2 regions of the Streptomyces sp. MMS24-W38 genome follow, and region 1 is predicted to be linked to the other one. Evidence: predicted binding sites of a transcription regulator. Region 1 holds the regulator's gene; the other holds the start of a gene.

Region 1 (7,547 bases):
CGTCGTCAGGACCAGCGGCCCGTGCGGGCCAGCAGGACGGCCGTGGCGGCGGTGCCTGCCGTGGAGGTGCGCAGGACGCTGCGGCCCAGGCGGTAGGGCCTGGCACCGGCCTGCGCGAAGAGCGCCAACTCCTCCGGCGAGACCCCGCCTTCGGGGCCGACGACCAGCACGATGCTGCCGGAGCCGGGGAGTTCGGCGGTGGCGAGGGGTTCGGTGCCGCTCTCGTGGAGCACGGCGGCGAAGTCGGCTTCGGCGAGAAGTGAGGCAACCTGCCTGGTCGTCGCCGCGTCCGCGACCTCCGGGAAGCGCGCCCGGCGGGACTGCTTGCCGGCCTCCCGGGCCGTCGCCCGCCACTTGGCGAGGGACTTCAGTCCGCGCTCGCCCTTCCACTGCGTGATGCAGCGCGCCGCGGACCACGGCACGATCGCGTCGACGCCGACCTCGGTCATCGTCTCCACGGCCAGCTCGCCCCGGTCGCCCTTGGGCAGCGCCTGGACGACGGTGAGCCGGGGCGACTCCTCGGGCTCCTCGACGACGTCCCCGAGGCGCACGATCAGCCGGTCCTTGCCCTCGGTGCCGGTCACCTCGCCCTCGGCCCTGCGGCCCGCGCCGTCGGTGAGGACGACGCGCTCCCCGGCCCGCAGCCGCTTCACGGAGACGGCGTGCCGCCCCTCGGGGCCGTCGAGCACATGGTGTCCGGAGTCGTCCGTGTCGAAGTGCTCCACCACGAAGACCGGCGCGGTCATCCGGCACCCCCCGCCGACAACGCCGTCCGGGCGGCGGCGAGTTCGGCGACCAGCACCTCCACCAGCTGCCCGGCGGGCAGCTCCCGGGCCATCCGGTGGCCCTGTCCCGCCCACAGTGCCATGCCCTGTGCGTCCCCCGCCTCGGCGGCGGCCCTGCGCAGCGGCGCGGCGAGATGGTGGACGTCCGGGTAGGCGGCGGGCGCGTACGGGCCGTGTTCGCGCAGGAACCGGTTGACCAGGCCGCGGGCCGGGCGTCCCGAGAAGGCGCGGGTCAGTTCGGTGCGGACGTAGAGGGGGTCGGTCAGCGCCTGCTTGTGCAGGGCGTGCGCGCCGGACTCGTGGGTGGCGACGAAGGCGGTGCCGAGCTGGGCCGCCCGGGCGCCGGCCGCGAGCACCGCGGCGATCTGGCTGCCGCGCATGATGCCGCCGGCGGCGACGATCGGGATGCCCACCGTCTCCCGCACCTCGGCGACCAGGGACAGCAGTCCGATGCCGGAGCCGTCGTTCTCCGGGAGGTCCCGGTGGGTGCCCTGGTGGCCGCCGGCCTCGACGCCCTGCGCGATCACCGCGTCGGCGCCCGCCCGCTCCACGGCCCGCGCCTCCTCGGCGGTGGTGGCGGTGACCAGGGTGAACGTGCCGACGCGGCGCAGGGAGTCCAGGACCTCGCGGGTCGGCACACCGAAGTGGAACGACACCACCGGCACCGGGTTGTCGAGCAGGACGGCGAGTTTGGCGTCGTAGCCGTCGTCGCGGCCGCTGTCGGGGTCGCCGAGCTCGGTCTCGTACCAGGAGGCCTCACCGGCCAGCTGGTGGGCGTAGACGCCGACGGCGGCCGGGTCGGGCGTCTCGGGCTGCGGCATGAAGACGTTGACGCCGAACGGGTGGCCGGTCAGTCCGCGCAGCTGCTTGATCTCCTGGTACATCCCGTCCGCGGTCTTGTACCCGGCTGCCAGGAAACCGAGCCCGCCCGCCTCGGAGACGGCCGCGGCGAGCCGCGGCACGGAGACACCGCCCGCCATGGGGGCCTGCACGACGGGGTGCGGAAGGAGATCGGTGAGCGCCAAGGACATGACGGCATGTTGCCACGTCCTTCGGACATCTCCGAATCGGGGCTCAATCGGCCCTTGCCCTTGGCACAGGCCGTGTCCGGGGCACCTTCAGAGCGGCTCCCGGGGCACCTTCCGGAGCACCGCGGGAGCCGTTTCCGGCCCCCGCGCGCAGCACCGTCGGTGTCGTCCGTCAGCGCCCGTCGAAGACGTCCTTCAACCGGGAGAACAACCCCTGCTGCCCCGGCTGACCGTACCCACCCGGGGGACGACCCCCGGACCCCCGGCACGACCACCGACGCCCGCGTCAGCGCCCGTTGAAGGCGTCCTTCAACCGGGAGAACAGCCCCTGCTGCCCCGGCTGGAACTGGCCCAGCGGTCGTTCCTCGCCGCGGAGCTTGGCGAGTTCGCGCAGCAGGCGTTCCTGTTCGGGGTCGAGCTTGCCCGGGGTCTGCACCTCGACGTGCACGATGAGGTCGCCCCGGCCGCCGCCGCGCAGATGCGTGACGCCCCGGCCGTGCAGCGGGATCGACTGGCCTGACTGGGTGCCGGGCCGGATGTCGACCTCCTCCATGCCGTCCAGCGTCTCCAGCGGCACTTTGGTGCCGAGGGCGGCCGCCGTCATCGGGATGGTGACCGTGCAGTGCAGGTCGTCGCCGCGCCGCTGGAAGGTGCTGTGCGGCAGTTCGTGGATCTCGACGTACAGGTCGCCGGCGGGACCGCCGCCGGGGCCGACCTCGCCCTCGCCGGCCAGCTGGATCCGGGTGCCGTTGTCGACACCGGCCGGGATCTTCACGGTCAGGGTGCGGCGGGAGCGGACGCGTCCGTCGCCGGCGCACTCCGGGCACGGGTTCGGGACGACGGTGCCGAAGCCCTGGCACTGCGGGCAGGGGCGCGAGGTCATGACCTGGCCCAGGAAGGACCGGGTGACCTGCGAGACCTCACCGCGGCCGCGGCACATGTCACAGGTCTGCGCGCTGGTCCCCGGCGCGGCGCCCTCACCGCTGCACGTGGTGCACACGATCGCCGTGTCGACCTGGATGTCCTTGGTCGTGCCGAACGCGGCCTCGTCCAGCTCGACCTCGATCCGGATCATCGCGTCCTGGCCGCGGCGGGTGCGCGAGCGCGGACCGCGCTGCGACGCCGTGCCGAAGAACGCGTCCATGATGTCGGAGAAGTTCCCGAAGCCGCCCGCGCCGAAGCCGCCCGCGCCGCCGCCGGCCCCGGCCTGCGAGAGCGGGTCGCCGCCGAGGTCGTAGACCTGCTTCTTCTGCGGGTCCGACAGCACCTCGTAGGCGGCGTTGATCTCCTTGAACCGCTCCTGGGTCTTCGGATCCGGGTTGACGTCCGGATGCAGCTCGCGGGCGAGCCGCCGGAAGGCCTTTTTGATCTCCTCCTGCGAAGCGTCGCGGCGCACGCCGAGTACGGCGTAGTAGTCCGTGGCCACTACGACTCCGCCAGGATCTGTCCGACGTACCGTGCCACTGCGCGTACCGCTCCCATCGTTCCCGGGTAATCCATGCGGGTCGGACCGACCACGCCGAGCTTGGCAACAGCCTCGCCGCCCGAACCGTAGCCCACCGACACCACTGAGGTGGAGTTGAGTCCCTCGTGGGCGTTCTCATGACCGATACGCACGGTCACGCCCGGATCCTTCGCCTCGCCCAGCAGCTTGAGAAGCACGACCTGCTCCTCGAGCGCCTCCAGTACGGGCCGGATCACAAGGGGGAAGTCATGTCCGAAGCGGGTCAGATTGGCGGTACCGCCGATCATCAGCCGCTCCTCGTTGTCCTCGACGAGCGTCTCCAGGAGGGTGGAGAGCACGGTCGAGACCGTACCGCGCTCCTCGGGGTCGAAAGCCTCGGGGAGATCCTCGACGAGAGACGGTACATCGGTGAAACGGCGGCCCGCGACACGGCTGTTGAGCCGCGCCCGCAGATCCCCCAGGGTCGCCTCGCCGATCGGCGCCGGACAGTCGATCATGCGCTGTTCGACCCGCCCGGTGTCCGTGATCAGCACCAGCATGGCGCGCGCGGGCGCCATCGGGAGCAGCTCCACGTGCCGCACGGTCGAGCGGGTCAGCGACGGGTACTGCACGACGGCCACCTGCCGGGTCAGCTGCGCGAGCAGCCGCACCGTGCGGGCCACGACGTCGTCCAGGTCGACGGCGCCCTCCAGGAAGTTCTGGATGGCGCGCCGCTCGGGGGCGGTCATCGGCTTGACGCCGGCGAGCTTGTCCACGAAGAGCCGGTAGCCCTTGTCGGTGGGGATGCGCCCGGCGCTGGTGTGCGGCTGGGCGATGAACCCCTCGTCCTCCAGGGCCGCCATGTCGTTGCGCACGGTGGCCGGGGAGACGCCCAGGTTGTGCCGCTCGGTGAGGGCCTTGGAGCCGACGGGTTCCTCGGTTCCGACGTAGTCCTGGACGATGGCGCGCAGCACCTGGAGCCTGCGTTCACTGAGCATGGCGCACACCTCCAGAAGCCTTCCGCCCGGTCCGTTCCCTGAATGTCCTGGCACTCTTCGCACGCGAGTGCCAGACTTCCCCGCCCAGTGTACGGCCGGTGGGTACACCCCGGGCAAGGCCGGTCCCACGCCGTCGCGCGGGGAAGCCGTGGGCGATTAGCGTCGCGGTATGACGGTGAGTTGGGAAGAGTCGGGATGGGAACGGCTGGCGCCGGGAGTGGGCCGGTGCCGGCTGCCGGTGTGGGACTGCACGGCGGGGCTCGTCGTCGGCGTGGGCGCGGCGCTGCTCGTGGACGCCGGTTCGAGCCTGGGCGAGGGCGCCCGGTTGCGGGCACGGGCGCAGGCGCTCGCCGGTGGGCGTGTGACGCATCTCGCTCTCACCCACCCCCATTTCGACCATGTGCTGGGGGCGGCGGTGTTCGCGGGCGCGGAGGTGTTCGGCGCGGTGGGCGTGGACACGGTGCTGGCACGGGGGCGCGAGGAACTGCGCGCGGACGCGGAGCGCGAGGGTCTGGACGCGCGGGCGGCGGAGGAGGCCGTGGACGCGCTGGCGCTGGTCCGCCCCCGGCACACGGTGTCCGGCGAGTGGACCCTCGACCTGGGCGGCGGACGGCAGGTCCTCCTCGCGAACGTGGGCCCCGGGCACACGGCGCACGATCTGGCGGTGCTGGTGCCCGGCGACCCGGAGGTGGTCTTCTGCGGCGACCTGGTGGAGGAGTCCGGCGAGCCGCAGGCGGGCCCCGACGCCGTCCCGTCGCGGTGGCCGGCCGCCCTGGACCGGCTGCTGGCCCTGGGCGGCGAGGACGCGGTGTACGTACCCGGTCACGGAGCGGTGGTGGACGCGGCGTTCGTACGGGCCCAGCGCGACGCCCTCGCGGCTCGTTTCGGCGTGTCGGGCTGACCCTTCGGCCGAACGGGGGCCCGGTTCTCCTATCGTCATCAGAATGCGCCAGTACTCCCCTGACCTGACCCCCGGGTGGAAGAAGTCCCCGCCCGTCCCCGAGGTCCCGGCCGAGCCCGGTCTGGTGGTGGAGGAGCCCGGCAGCGGATTCTGCGGCGCGGTGATCCGCTGCGAGGCGGGCACGGTGACCCTGGAGGACCGCTTCGGCAAGCACCGGGTCTTCCCGCTGGAGCCGCGCGGCTTCCTGCTGGAGGGCCGCACGGTGACGCTGGTGCGGCCCGCCGCGGGCCCGGCGCGTCCGACCCGTACGGCATCCGGTTCGGTGGCCGTCCCGGGCGCACGCGCGCGCGTGGCGCGCGCCGGGCGCATCTACGTCGAGGGCCGCCACGACGCCGAACTGGTCGAGAAGGTGTGGGGCGACGACCTGCGCGTCGAGGGCGTGGTCGTGGAGTACCTGGAGGGCGTCGACGACCTGCCGGCGCTCGTCGACGCGTTCGCTCCGGGCCCGGACGCGCGGCTGGGCGTCCTGGTGGACCACCTGGTGCCGGGCGCGAAGGAGTGGCGCATCGCGGAGTCGGTCACCAGCGAGCACGCCCTGGTGGTGGGCCACCCGTACATCGATGTCTGGGAGGCGGTGAAGCCGTCGTCCCTGGGCATCGAGGCGTGGCCCCGGGTGCCGCACGGCCAGGACTGGAAGACGGGGGTGTGCCGGGCACTGGGCTGGCGCGTGGCGAACACGGGGGAGGCGTGGCAGCGGATCCTCGGCGCGGTGCGCTCGTACAAGGACCTGGAGCCGGCGCTGTTGGGCCGGGTCGAGGAACTGATCGACTTCGTGACGATGCCGTCCTGACCCGGGCTTTCCTCGCCCTCGCCGCCCCTACCCGTCCCATCCCGGGGGTGCCGCCCCCGGACCCCCGCTCCTCAAGCGCCGGAGGGGCTGGAATCAGCCCGTCCGGCGTTTGAGGACGAGGCCGTTCAGGCCGAAGGGGGTATGGGGCGGCGCCCCCAGGGGACGGGAATGGGAAGGGGCGGCGGGGGCGAGGGAAGCCTGCTCAGTCGACCAGGTCCCGGACCACCGCGTCCGCCAGCAACCGCCCCCGCAGGGTGAGGGCCGCACGGCCCTCGTCGTACGCCCCCTGCCGCAGCAGACCGTCCGTCAAGGCCCGACGCGCCGCCGACAGCCCCTCCGCACGGAGAAGAGCCAGCGGAACCCCTTCCTCGAGCCGCAGCTCCAGCAGAATCCGCTCCACCCGCCGATCCTCGTCCGACAGGACCTCCCGCCCGGCCCCCGGCGACCGCCCCGCCGCCAGCGCCGCCGCGTACGCCCCCGGATGCTTCACGTTCCACCAGCGCACCCCGCCCACGTGCGAGTGCGCGCCGGGCCCAGCGCCCCACCAGTCCGCGCCGCGCCAGTACAGCTCGTTGTGCAGGCAGCGCCCCGCGTCGGAGGTGGCCCAGTTCGACACCTCGTACCAGTCGAAGCCGGCCGCCGACAGGGCCTCCTCGGCGATCAGGTACCGGTCCGCGTGCACGTCGTCGTCGGTCATCGGCACCTCACCGCGCCGGATGCGGCGGGCGAGCTGCGTGCCCTCCTCGACGATGAGCGCGTATGCGGAGACGTGGTCGGGCCCGGCGCCGAGGGCCGCGTCCAGCGAGGCCCGCCAGTCGTCGTCGGACTCGCCGGGGGTGCCGTAGATCAGGTCGAGGTTGACGTGCTCGAAACCCGCCGCCCGCGCCTCGGCGACACACGCTTCCGGGCGGCCGGGGGTGTGTGTGCGGTCGAGGACCTTCAGCACGTGCTGCCGGGCGCTCTGCATGCCGAAGGAGACCCGGTTGAAGCCGCCCTCGCGCAGGGTCGCCAGGTAGGCCGGATCGACCGACTCGGGGTTCGCCTCTGTGGTGACCTCGGCGTCCGCCGCCAGCCCGAACTCGTCACGGATCGCGCCCAGCATCCGTACGAGGTCGTCGGCGGCCAGCAGGGTGGGGGTGCCGCCGCCGACGAACACCGTGCGGACCTCGCGCGGGTCGTCGCCGAGCACCTTGCGGGCCAGGCGGACCTCGTCGATCAGGGTCTCGGCGTAGTTGTCGCGGGAGGCGAGCACCCCGCCGCTGCCGCGCAGCTCGGTGGCGGTGTAGGTGTTGAAGTCGCAGTAGCCGCAGCGGGTCGCGCAGTACGGCACGTGCAGATAGAACCCGAGGGGGCGCGCTGCGGCCCCGGCGAGCGCGGACGCGGGCAGCGCGCCGTCGGCGGGGACGGGCTCGCCGTCGGGGAGTGCGGAAGGCATGTGCTCCATTGTCCCGCACTCGCTCCGGTCCCTTCCCGCGTCGTCGGCGCCCCGGTGTCAGTCCGCCTGGAGCACCAGCAGGGCGAGATCGTCCTCCGGTGGCCGC
Region 2 (7,547 bases), 2.1 Mb from region 1:
GCCGCCTCGATCGCCCAGGACAGCGGAGGTGAGTAGGCCTCGGGATCGAAGACGCGACCGCGGCCGCCACGCCGGGCCGGATCGACGAAGACGGCGTCGTAACCGGCCGGGTCCACCTCCGTGACGTCGGCCTCCCGCACCTCGATCAGCCCGGCCAGACCCAGCTCGTCCGCGTTCGCGCGGGCCGCCGCCGCGGTGAGCGGGTCCCGGTCCACCGCCAGCACCCGGATCCCGGCGCGGGCCAGCGCGATCGCGTCCCCGCCGATCCCGCAGCACAGGTCGGCCACCGAGGTCACGCCCGACTCCTTCAGCCGCCGCGCCCGGTACGCCGCCACGCTCGCCCGGGTCGACTGCTCGACCCCGTTCGGCGTGAAGAACATGCGCGCGGCGTCCTGGGCCCCGAACTTCGCCACCGCCCGCTGCCGCAGGCGAGCCTGGCCGAGCGCCGCCGAGACCAGTTCGGCCGGATGCTCACGGCGCAGCCGGGTCGCGACGGCGAGCTCCCGCGCCGGGTCGGTGTCGCGCACCTCGTCGAGGAGGGCGCGGCCCTCGGGGGTGAGGAGCGGGGCGAGGGGTGAGGCGGAGAGCGGGGTGCGGTCGTTCACCGGCCCATTGTGGGTCAGGTGCGGGCCGGCTGTGGGCCAGTCGGTGGACGGTGCGCCGCCGGCCGCGGTGTCGGGCCGGCTCCGGGGCGGTGGACTGCGAGGATCCGGCTCCATGCGACTAGTAGGACAAAACGATAAAAGGCGGTCAAGGTGGGGTGTGCGGGCCGGTGCCGCCGTACTCACCCTCGCGGCCCTCGCCCCTCTCGTCGCGGGCTGCGGAAAGAACTCCACCGCTCCGGGCCCGGCTGCGGGCGGACAGCAGCCCCTCGGTGCGCCCCCGGCCCGCGCGCCCGACTCCTACGCCCCCGAACTGCGCGCCGCGCACGCCGCACGGGTGGCCGCCGCGAAGCGCTGGGGGCTCAAGCTGGTGCCCCGGACCGCTCCGCCGGCGCCCGAGAAGAAGCCGAGGATCACCACCCGTAAGGGCTTCGAGGTCGACGGCCACCGGAAACTGGGCCTTCCCCCGGTCTTCACCACCGTCCCCACGGACGAGAGGGTCGTCTTCCTCACCATCGACGACGGCGCCGAGAAGGACCCGGAGCTCCTGCGCATGATGAGCGAGTTGGAGATCCCGTACACCGCGTTCCTCAGCGACTACGTCATCAAGGGGGACTACGGCTACTTCGAGGAGATGCAGGACCTGGGTGTCGGCCTGAACAACCACACCCTGAACCACCCGTCCCTGCGCGGCCTGTCCCGCGCCCGTCAGAAGCGCGAGATCTGCGGCATGCAGGACGTCCTCGAGGAGCGGTACGGCCGTCGCCCGGTCCTGTTCCGCCCGCCGTTCGGCAGCTACGACAAGAACACCCTGCGCGCGGCCGAGTCCTGCGGCATCGAGTACGTCCCGCTGTGGAACGAGGAGGTCTTCGTCGACCGCTGGGAGTACCGAGAGGGCGACCGGAAGCTGCACCCCGGCGACATCGTCCTGACCCACTTCCGGGGCCGGAACGAGTGGAAGGGCACGATGCCCGACATGATCCGCCGCTTCCTGGACAAGGTCACGGCCGAGGGGTACGCGGTGGGGCGCCTGGAGGACTACCTGTGATTCGGCGGGGGGCGGCCGTGGCGGTTCAGGCTGAAGCGGGCGTCCGGGGGTGGCAGCCCCGGGGATGATCACCCGAACAGGGGCCGGCTTTCCGGACCGGCGTACGCGGGAACTCCGGCGACGCGAACGCGGTGAATTGGCACTCCGCTTGACCGAGTGCTAATCGCGGTCATAGTCTCGGGTCTGGCACTCCCCCCTGGAGAGTGCCAACACACGCGACGGGCAGGTCCGGCACCCGCGACGACGGATCGACCTGGTCGCCACCTCAGACAGTTAACCCCGTGAGATCTCCGAAGGGGGAGGTCGGATCGTGACGACCGCCAGCTCCAAGGTTGCCATCAAGCCGCTCGAGGACCGCATCGTGGTCCAGCCGCTCGACGCCGAGCAGACCACGGCTTCGGGCCTGGTCATTCCGGACACCGCCAAGGAGAAGCCCCAGGAGGGCGTTGTCCTGGCCATCGGTCCGGGCCGCATCGAGGACGGCAAGCGCGTCGAACTCGACGTGAAGGTCGGCGACGTCGTGCTCTACAGCAAGTACGGCGGCACCGAGGTGAAGTACAACAACGAGGAGTACCTCGTTCTCTCGGCCCGCGACGTTCTCGCGATCATCGAGAAGTAAGTCACCTCGTAGCACATTTGCTCCGAAACTGCGCCCCTGGTCCCGATACGCTCACCGAGCCGGGCGCCCGGGGCGCAGTGATTTTTCACCCCTGATTTCCGAGAGGGCTCCCGCTGCCATGGCGAAGATCCTGAAGTTCGACGAGGACGCCCGTCGCGCCCTTGAGCGCGGCGTCAACAAGCTTGCCGACACGGTGAAGGTGACGATCGGCCCCAAGGGCCGCAACGTCGTCATCGACAAGAAGTTCGGCGCCCCCACCATCACCAACGACGGTGTCACGATCGCCCGCGAGGTCGAGGTCGAGGACCCGTACGAGAACCTCGGCGCCCAGCTGGTCAAGGAGGTGGCGACCAAGACCAACGACATCGCGGGTGACGGTACGACCACCGCGACCGTGCTGGCCCAGGCCCTGGTCCGCGAGGGCCTGAAGAACGTCGCCGCCGGCGCCTCCCCGGCCGCCCTGAAGAAGGGCATCGACGCCGCCGTCGCCGCGGTCTCCGAGGACCTCCTCGCCTCGGCGCGCCCGATCGACGAGAAGTCCGACATCGCCGCCGTCGCCGGGCTGTCCGCCCAGGACCAGCAGGTCGGCGAGCTCATCGCCGAGGCGATGGACAAGGTCGGCAAGGACGGTGTCATCACCGTCGAAGAGTCCAACACCTTCGGTCTGGAGCTGGACTTCACCGAGGGCATGGCCTTCGACAAGGGCTACCTGTCGCCGTACTTCGTGACGGACCAGGAGCGCATGGAAGCCGTCCTGGACGACCCGTACATCCTCATCACGCAGGGCAAGGTCGGCTCCATCGCCGAGCTGCTGCCGCTGCTGGAGAAGGTCATCCAGGCCAACGCCTCCAAGCCGCTGCTGATCATCGCCGAGGACGTCGAGGGCGAGGCCCTGTCGACCCTGGTCGTCAACAAGATCCGCGGCACGTTCAACGCCGTCGCGGTCAAGGCCCCCGGCTTCGGCGACCGCCGCAAGGCGATGCTGCAGGACATGGCCGTCCTCACCGGCGCCACGGTCGTCTCCGAGGAGGTCGGCCTCAAGCTCGACCAGGTCGGCCTGGACGTGCTGGGCTCCGCCCGCCGCGTCACCGTCACCAAGGACGACACCACGATCGTCGACGGTGCCGGCAAGAAGGAGGACGTGACCGGTCGCGTCGGCCAGATCAAGGCCGAGATCGAGACCACCGACTCCGACTGGGACCGCGAGAAGCTCCAGGAGCGCCTCGCGAAGCTGGCCGGCGGCGTGTGCGTGATCAAGGTCGGCGCCGCCACCGAGGTGGAGCTGAAGGAGAAGAAGCACCGTCTGGAGGACGCCATCTCCGCGACCCGCGCCGCGGTCGAGGAGGGCATCGTCTCCGGTGGTGGCTCCGCGCTCGTCCACGCCGTCAAGGTCCTCGAGGACAACCTCGGCAAGACCGGCGACGAGGCCACCGGTGTCGCGGTCGTCCGCCGCGCCGCCGTCGAGCCGCTGCGCTGGATCGCCGAGAACGCCGGCCTCGAGGGCTACGTCATCGTCTCCAAGGTCGCCGAGCTCGAGAAGGGCAGCGGCTACAACGCCGCCACCGACGAGTACGGCGACCTGGTCAAGGCCGGCGTCATCGACCCGGTCAAGGTCACCCGCTCCGCCCTGGAGAACGCCGCCTCCATCGCCTCCCTGCTGCTCACGACCGAGACCCTGGTCGTCGAGAAGAAGGAAGAAGAGGAGCCGGCCGCCGCGGGCCACGGCCACGCCCACTGAGCATCCCGCTCGTAGAAGGCCCCCGTTCCACCCCGGACGCAAGGTCCGGTCCGGAGCGGGGGCCTTCCCCGTGCGGTCAGCCGTCCTGCCGCAGCAGGAACCGGACCGGCTCCGCCAGCGCCGCCCGCGCCCCTTCGGCGTCACCCAGCCGTGCGGCGAGGGTGGCCTCCGCGAGCCGCGCGGGCAGCGCCTCGGCGAACTTCAGGCCGCGCACGGCGTGCGGGTCCACCTCGGGCAGGGTCAGACCCGTCCCGGCGTCCGCCACCGCCGCCCGCCACGACTGCGGGGTCACGTCGTCCCGCAGCCGGACGAAGCGGTCGTCGACGACCCGGTGCCGCAGGACGACGGACGGAAGCGACGCGGCCAGGGTGGCGTTCGCCCGGTGCCCGGCCCAGGTCCACCAGCGCACGTCGTCGGCGCCCCGACGGGTGATGACCGTGCCCGCCGGACGCACCACGTCCAGGTAACTCTCCCGGGCGGCCGCGAGCTTCGCCTCCGCCCGCCGGGTCAGGGACACGGGCGGATCGCCCCCGAGCAGCACGTCGCGTACGGCACGGGCCAGGGTGAACGACCGGACGCGATGCGCCCCGAAGCCGCTCCACTTGGCGCGCCCGCCCTCGTCCACGGGCTCCACGAAGCAGCGCCTGCGCCGCCAGTCGATGTACGTCACCAGCCAACTGCGGCCCGCCAGAAGCAGTTTGCGCGGGCCGTCGGTCTCCTCGGTGAGCAGGTCCGGGTCGGTGCGGCCGATCTCCGTCCGCCCGCTGAGCACGGTGAACTCGGGGGGCGCGGTGAACGAGGCCGTCAGGTTCACGAAGTGCCGGTGTCCGAAGCGGCGTTCGGCCTCGAGCCCGATGAACAGGGTGCCCGAGTCCCGCTCCAGGTAGCCCTGTTCCACCAGGTGCCGTACGACGGGTTCGGCGGCGGCACCGAACACGCCGAGGCCGCCCCACCACTCCTGCCACAGGTTCTCCCCGACCCGGTGCTCCTGGAGGCACAGCGCGAGCAGTTGCTGGGCCACGAGGTGCCGCGGCTCGGGGGGCGCGGTCACCGGTTCCACCCAGCCGCGCGACCAGGCCAGCAGCAGGGCCGCGGCGTCCAGGAAGCCCTCGTCGTCCAGGGCGAGGAAGAGGCAGTTGCGGTGGGTGCCGGGGCGGCGTCCGGTACGGCCGAGGCGTTGCAGGAACGAGGCGACCGTGGCGGGCGCGTCGAGCTGGACCACCCGGTCCAGGTCGCCGACGTCGATGCCGAGTTCCAGGGTGCTGGTGGAGACGATCACGCAGTCCCGGGCCTCGGCGAACGCCTCCTCCGCGCGCCTCCGTTCGTCGGTGGAGAGGGAGGCGTGCGAGAGGAAGGTGGTCACGCCGCGCAGCCGGAGCTGCTCGCCCAGTTCCTCGACGGTGCGCCGGCTCTCGCAGAAGACCAGGCGCTTCTCTCCCCTGTGCAGGGCGGAGATGACGGTGGCCGCGTTGGCGACGGAGCCCACGTAGTCCAGTTCGACGTCGCCGGGCGGCGGACTCGCGCCCGGGGCGTCCGGCGCGGACACCCCGGCCCGCACTCCCGGTTCGGGCAGCGCGACACCGGGCGCGACGACCTGCCCCGGCCGCCGCCCCCGCCCCGACCCCTGGAGCCAGTCCAGCAGTTCGCGCGGATTGCCGACGGTGGCGGACAGCCCCACCCGCTGCACCGGCCGCCCGACGATCCTCTGGAGCCGTTCCAGCACGGCGAGCAGGTGCCAGCCGCGGTCGTCGCCCGCGAACGCGTGCACCTCGTCGACCACCACGCTGTGCAGCCCGGAGAAGAACACCCGGTGGTCCACATGCGTGCTGACCAGCATGGCCTCCAGCGACTCGGGCGTGGTGAGCAGGAGGTCGGGGCGCCGGGACAGGATGCGCCGGCGCCGGCTCGAGGCGATGTCGCCGTGCCACAGCTCCGCGGTCCGCCCCACCCAGCCCGTGTACGTCTCCAGCCGGGGGTGCAGGTTGTTGAGGAGGGCCTTCAGCGGGGTGACGTACAGGATGCCGGTGCCCTTCCACCCGTGCCGCCCGGCACGGGTGAGCAGGGGGAAGGCGGCGGCCTCCGTCTTGCCGCCGGCGGTCGGCGCCAGCAGGACGGCGTCCCGCCCGGACAGCAGGGGCTCGATCGCCTCCTCCTGGAGCGGTCTGAGGGAGCGCCAGCCGAGCGAGTTGACGATGTGATGGGTGAGGATCGGGTCGAGCAGGTCCAGCGCGTCGGCGCTCACGGCAGCTCCAGCTCCACGTCCCCGGCGCTCGCGGCCGCGTTGCGTTCCACCTCGTCGAGTTCCGAGGCGTTCACGGTGAGCGTGTAGTGGGCGCGCGGGTCGAAGTCGTCGAAGGTGTCGATCCGGTCGAGGACGTCGGCGACCAGTTTCCGCAGGTACAGCCGGGGCGCGATGCCGGCCTTGCCGCCGAGCGAGCCGGTGACGGCACGGGCCAGCTCGTCGAGGTAGGCGTCGTCGGCCCGCGCGGTGATCCGCTCGGGGTGGCGGGCCGTGGCCTCGTACACACCGCGCACCTTGCGGCCCAGCTCCCCGAGGGAGGCCAGGTCGAAGCCGGTCAGGCGGAGTTGGACGGCGCGCGGGGAGTCGAAGCGCGGGTCGGTGGTGAAGTCCGTCGCCAGCCGCTGGGCGAGCGGTGCGAGGCGCTGCACGCCCTGCTGCCCGTCGTAGAAGGCGGGGGTGCCGGTGATGACGAGGAACAGGCCGGGGAAGCGGCCCGCGTCGATCTCGTCGAGGAGCTGACGCAGGGCGTTCAGCGACTTCTCCCGCACGTCGCCGCGCACCCGCTGGAGGGTCTCCACCTCGTCGAGCACGAGCAGCAGCCCGGGGTGCCCGCAGTCCCGCAGCACCGTCAGCAGGCCCTGGAGGAAGCCGAGGGCGCCGAAGTGGTCGAGGTCGCCGCGCACTCCGGCGGCCCGCTTGGCGGAGGCGGCGACGGACTTCTGCCCGCCGAGCCAGGCGATCAGCGCCTCGGCCCGCGCGCCGTCCCCGGCCGCCACCGCCTCGCGGTAGCCGCGCAGCGCGGCGGAGAAGGCGGGCGTGGTGCGGGCCACGTCCGCGAGCCGCCGCTCCAGCAGTTCGTCGACGGCACGGGCGAGTGAGGCCTCGTCGTCCTCGTCGGCGTCTCCGGCGTCGAGGACCTCCTCCTCCAGCGCGTAGAACCAGGAGTCGATCACGGCGCGCAGCGCGGACGGCTGATGGGTGGACGTGGTCAGCCGTTCCGTGAGCCGTCGGTAGACGGTCTCCAGGCGGTGCAGCGGTGTCTCCGTCTCGGAGATCTGCACCTCGCTGACGGCCAGCCCGCGCCGCTTGGCCCGCTCGGCGAGCCACCGCGCGAAGAACGTCTTGCCGGAGCCGTACTCACCGCGCAGCGCGTGGAAGGCGGAGCCGCCCCGCACGACGGTGGCGAGGTCGTCGTCGAGGGCGTCCGCGAACCGGTCCAGGCCGACGGCGAACAGCCCCAGCCCCTGCTGCGGCACGGTGCCGCGGCGCAGCGCGTCGACGACGTCGCGGGCCCGGGC

Evidence for each region. Region 1 encodes HrcA, which represses chaperone genes, less so after heat shock. Its sites were predicted from a motif close to TTNGCACTCNGNNNNNCNGAGTGCNAA; they were not measured.
Region 2: a site for HrcA is predicted at 1,787-1,813, ahead of groES (co-chaperone GroES). Genes of this name have one in related genera too.

What each region holds. Positions count from the first base shown of each region.
Region 1 covers NZ_JCBCPP010000001.1:4,525,933-4,533,479, reverse strand. Annotated here, with positions in the region: gene AC6F7H_RS19525 (16S rRNA (uracil(1498)-N(3))-methyltransferase) at 6-746, opposite strand; gene AC6F7H_RS19520 (nitronate monooxygenase) at 743-1,816, opposite strand; gene dnaJ (molecular chaperone DnaJ) at 2,100-3,239, opposite strand; gene hrcA (heat-inducible transcriptional repressor HrcA) at 3,239-4,255, opposite strand; gene AC6F7H_RS19505 (MBL fold metallo-hydrolase) at 4,425-5,156, shown strand; gene AC6F7H_RS19500 (DUF3097 domain-containing protein) at 5,200-6,006, shown strand; gene hemW (radical SAM family heme chaperone HemW) at 6,209-7,441, opposite strand; gene AC6F7H_RS19490 (SpoIIE family protein phosphatase) at 7,499-7,547, opposite strand, start outside.
Region 2 covers NZ_JCBCPP010000001.1:2,443,750-2,451,296, reverse strand. Annotated here, with positions in the region: gene AC6F7H_RS09775 (class I SAM-dependent methyltransferase) at 1-605, opposite strand, end outside; gene AC6F7H_RS09770 (polysaccharide deacetylase family protein) at 763-1,650, shown strand; gene groES (co-chaperone GroES) at 1,961-2,269, shown strand; gene groL (chaperonin GroEL) at 2,388-4,007, shown strand; gene AC6F7H_RS09755 (DEAD/DEAH box helicase) at 4,084-6,249, opposite strand; gene brxD (BREX system ATP-binding protein BrxD) at 6,246-7,547, opposite strand, start outside.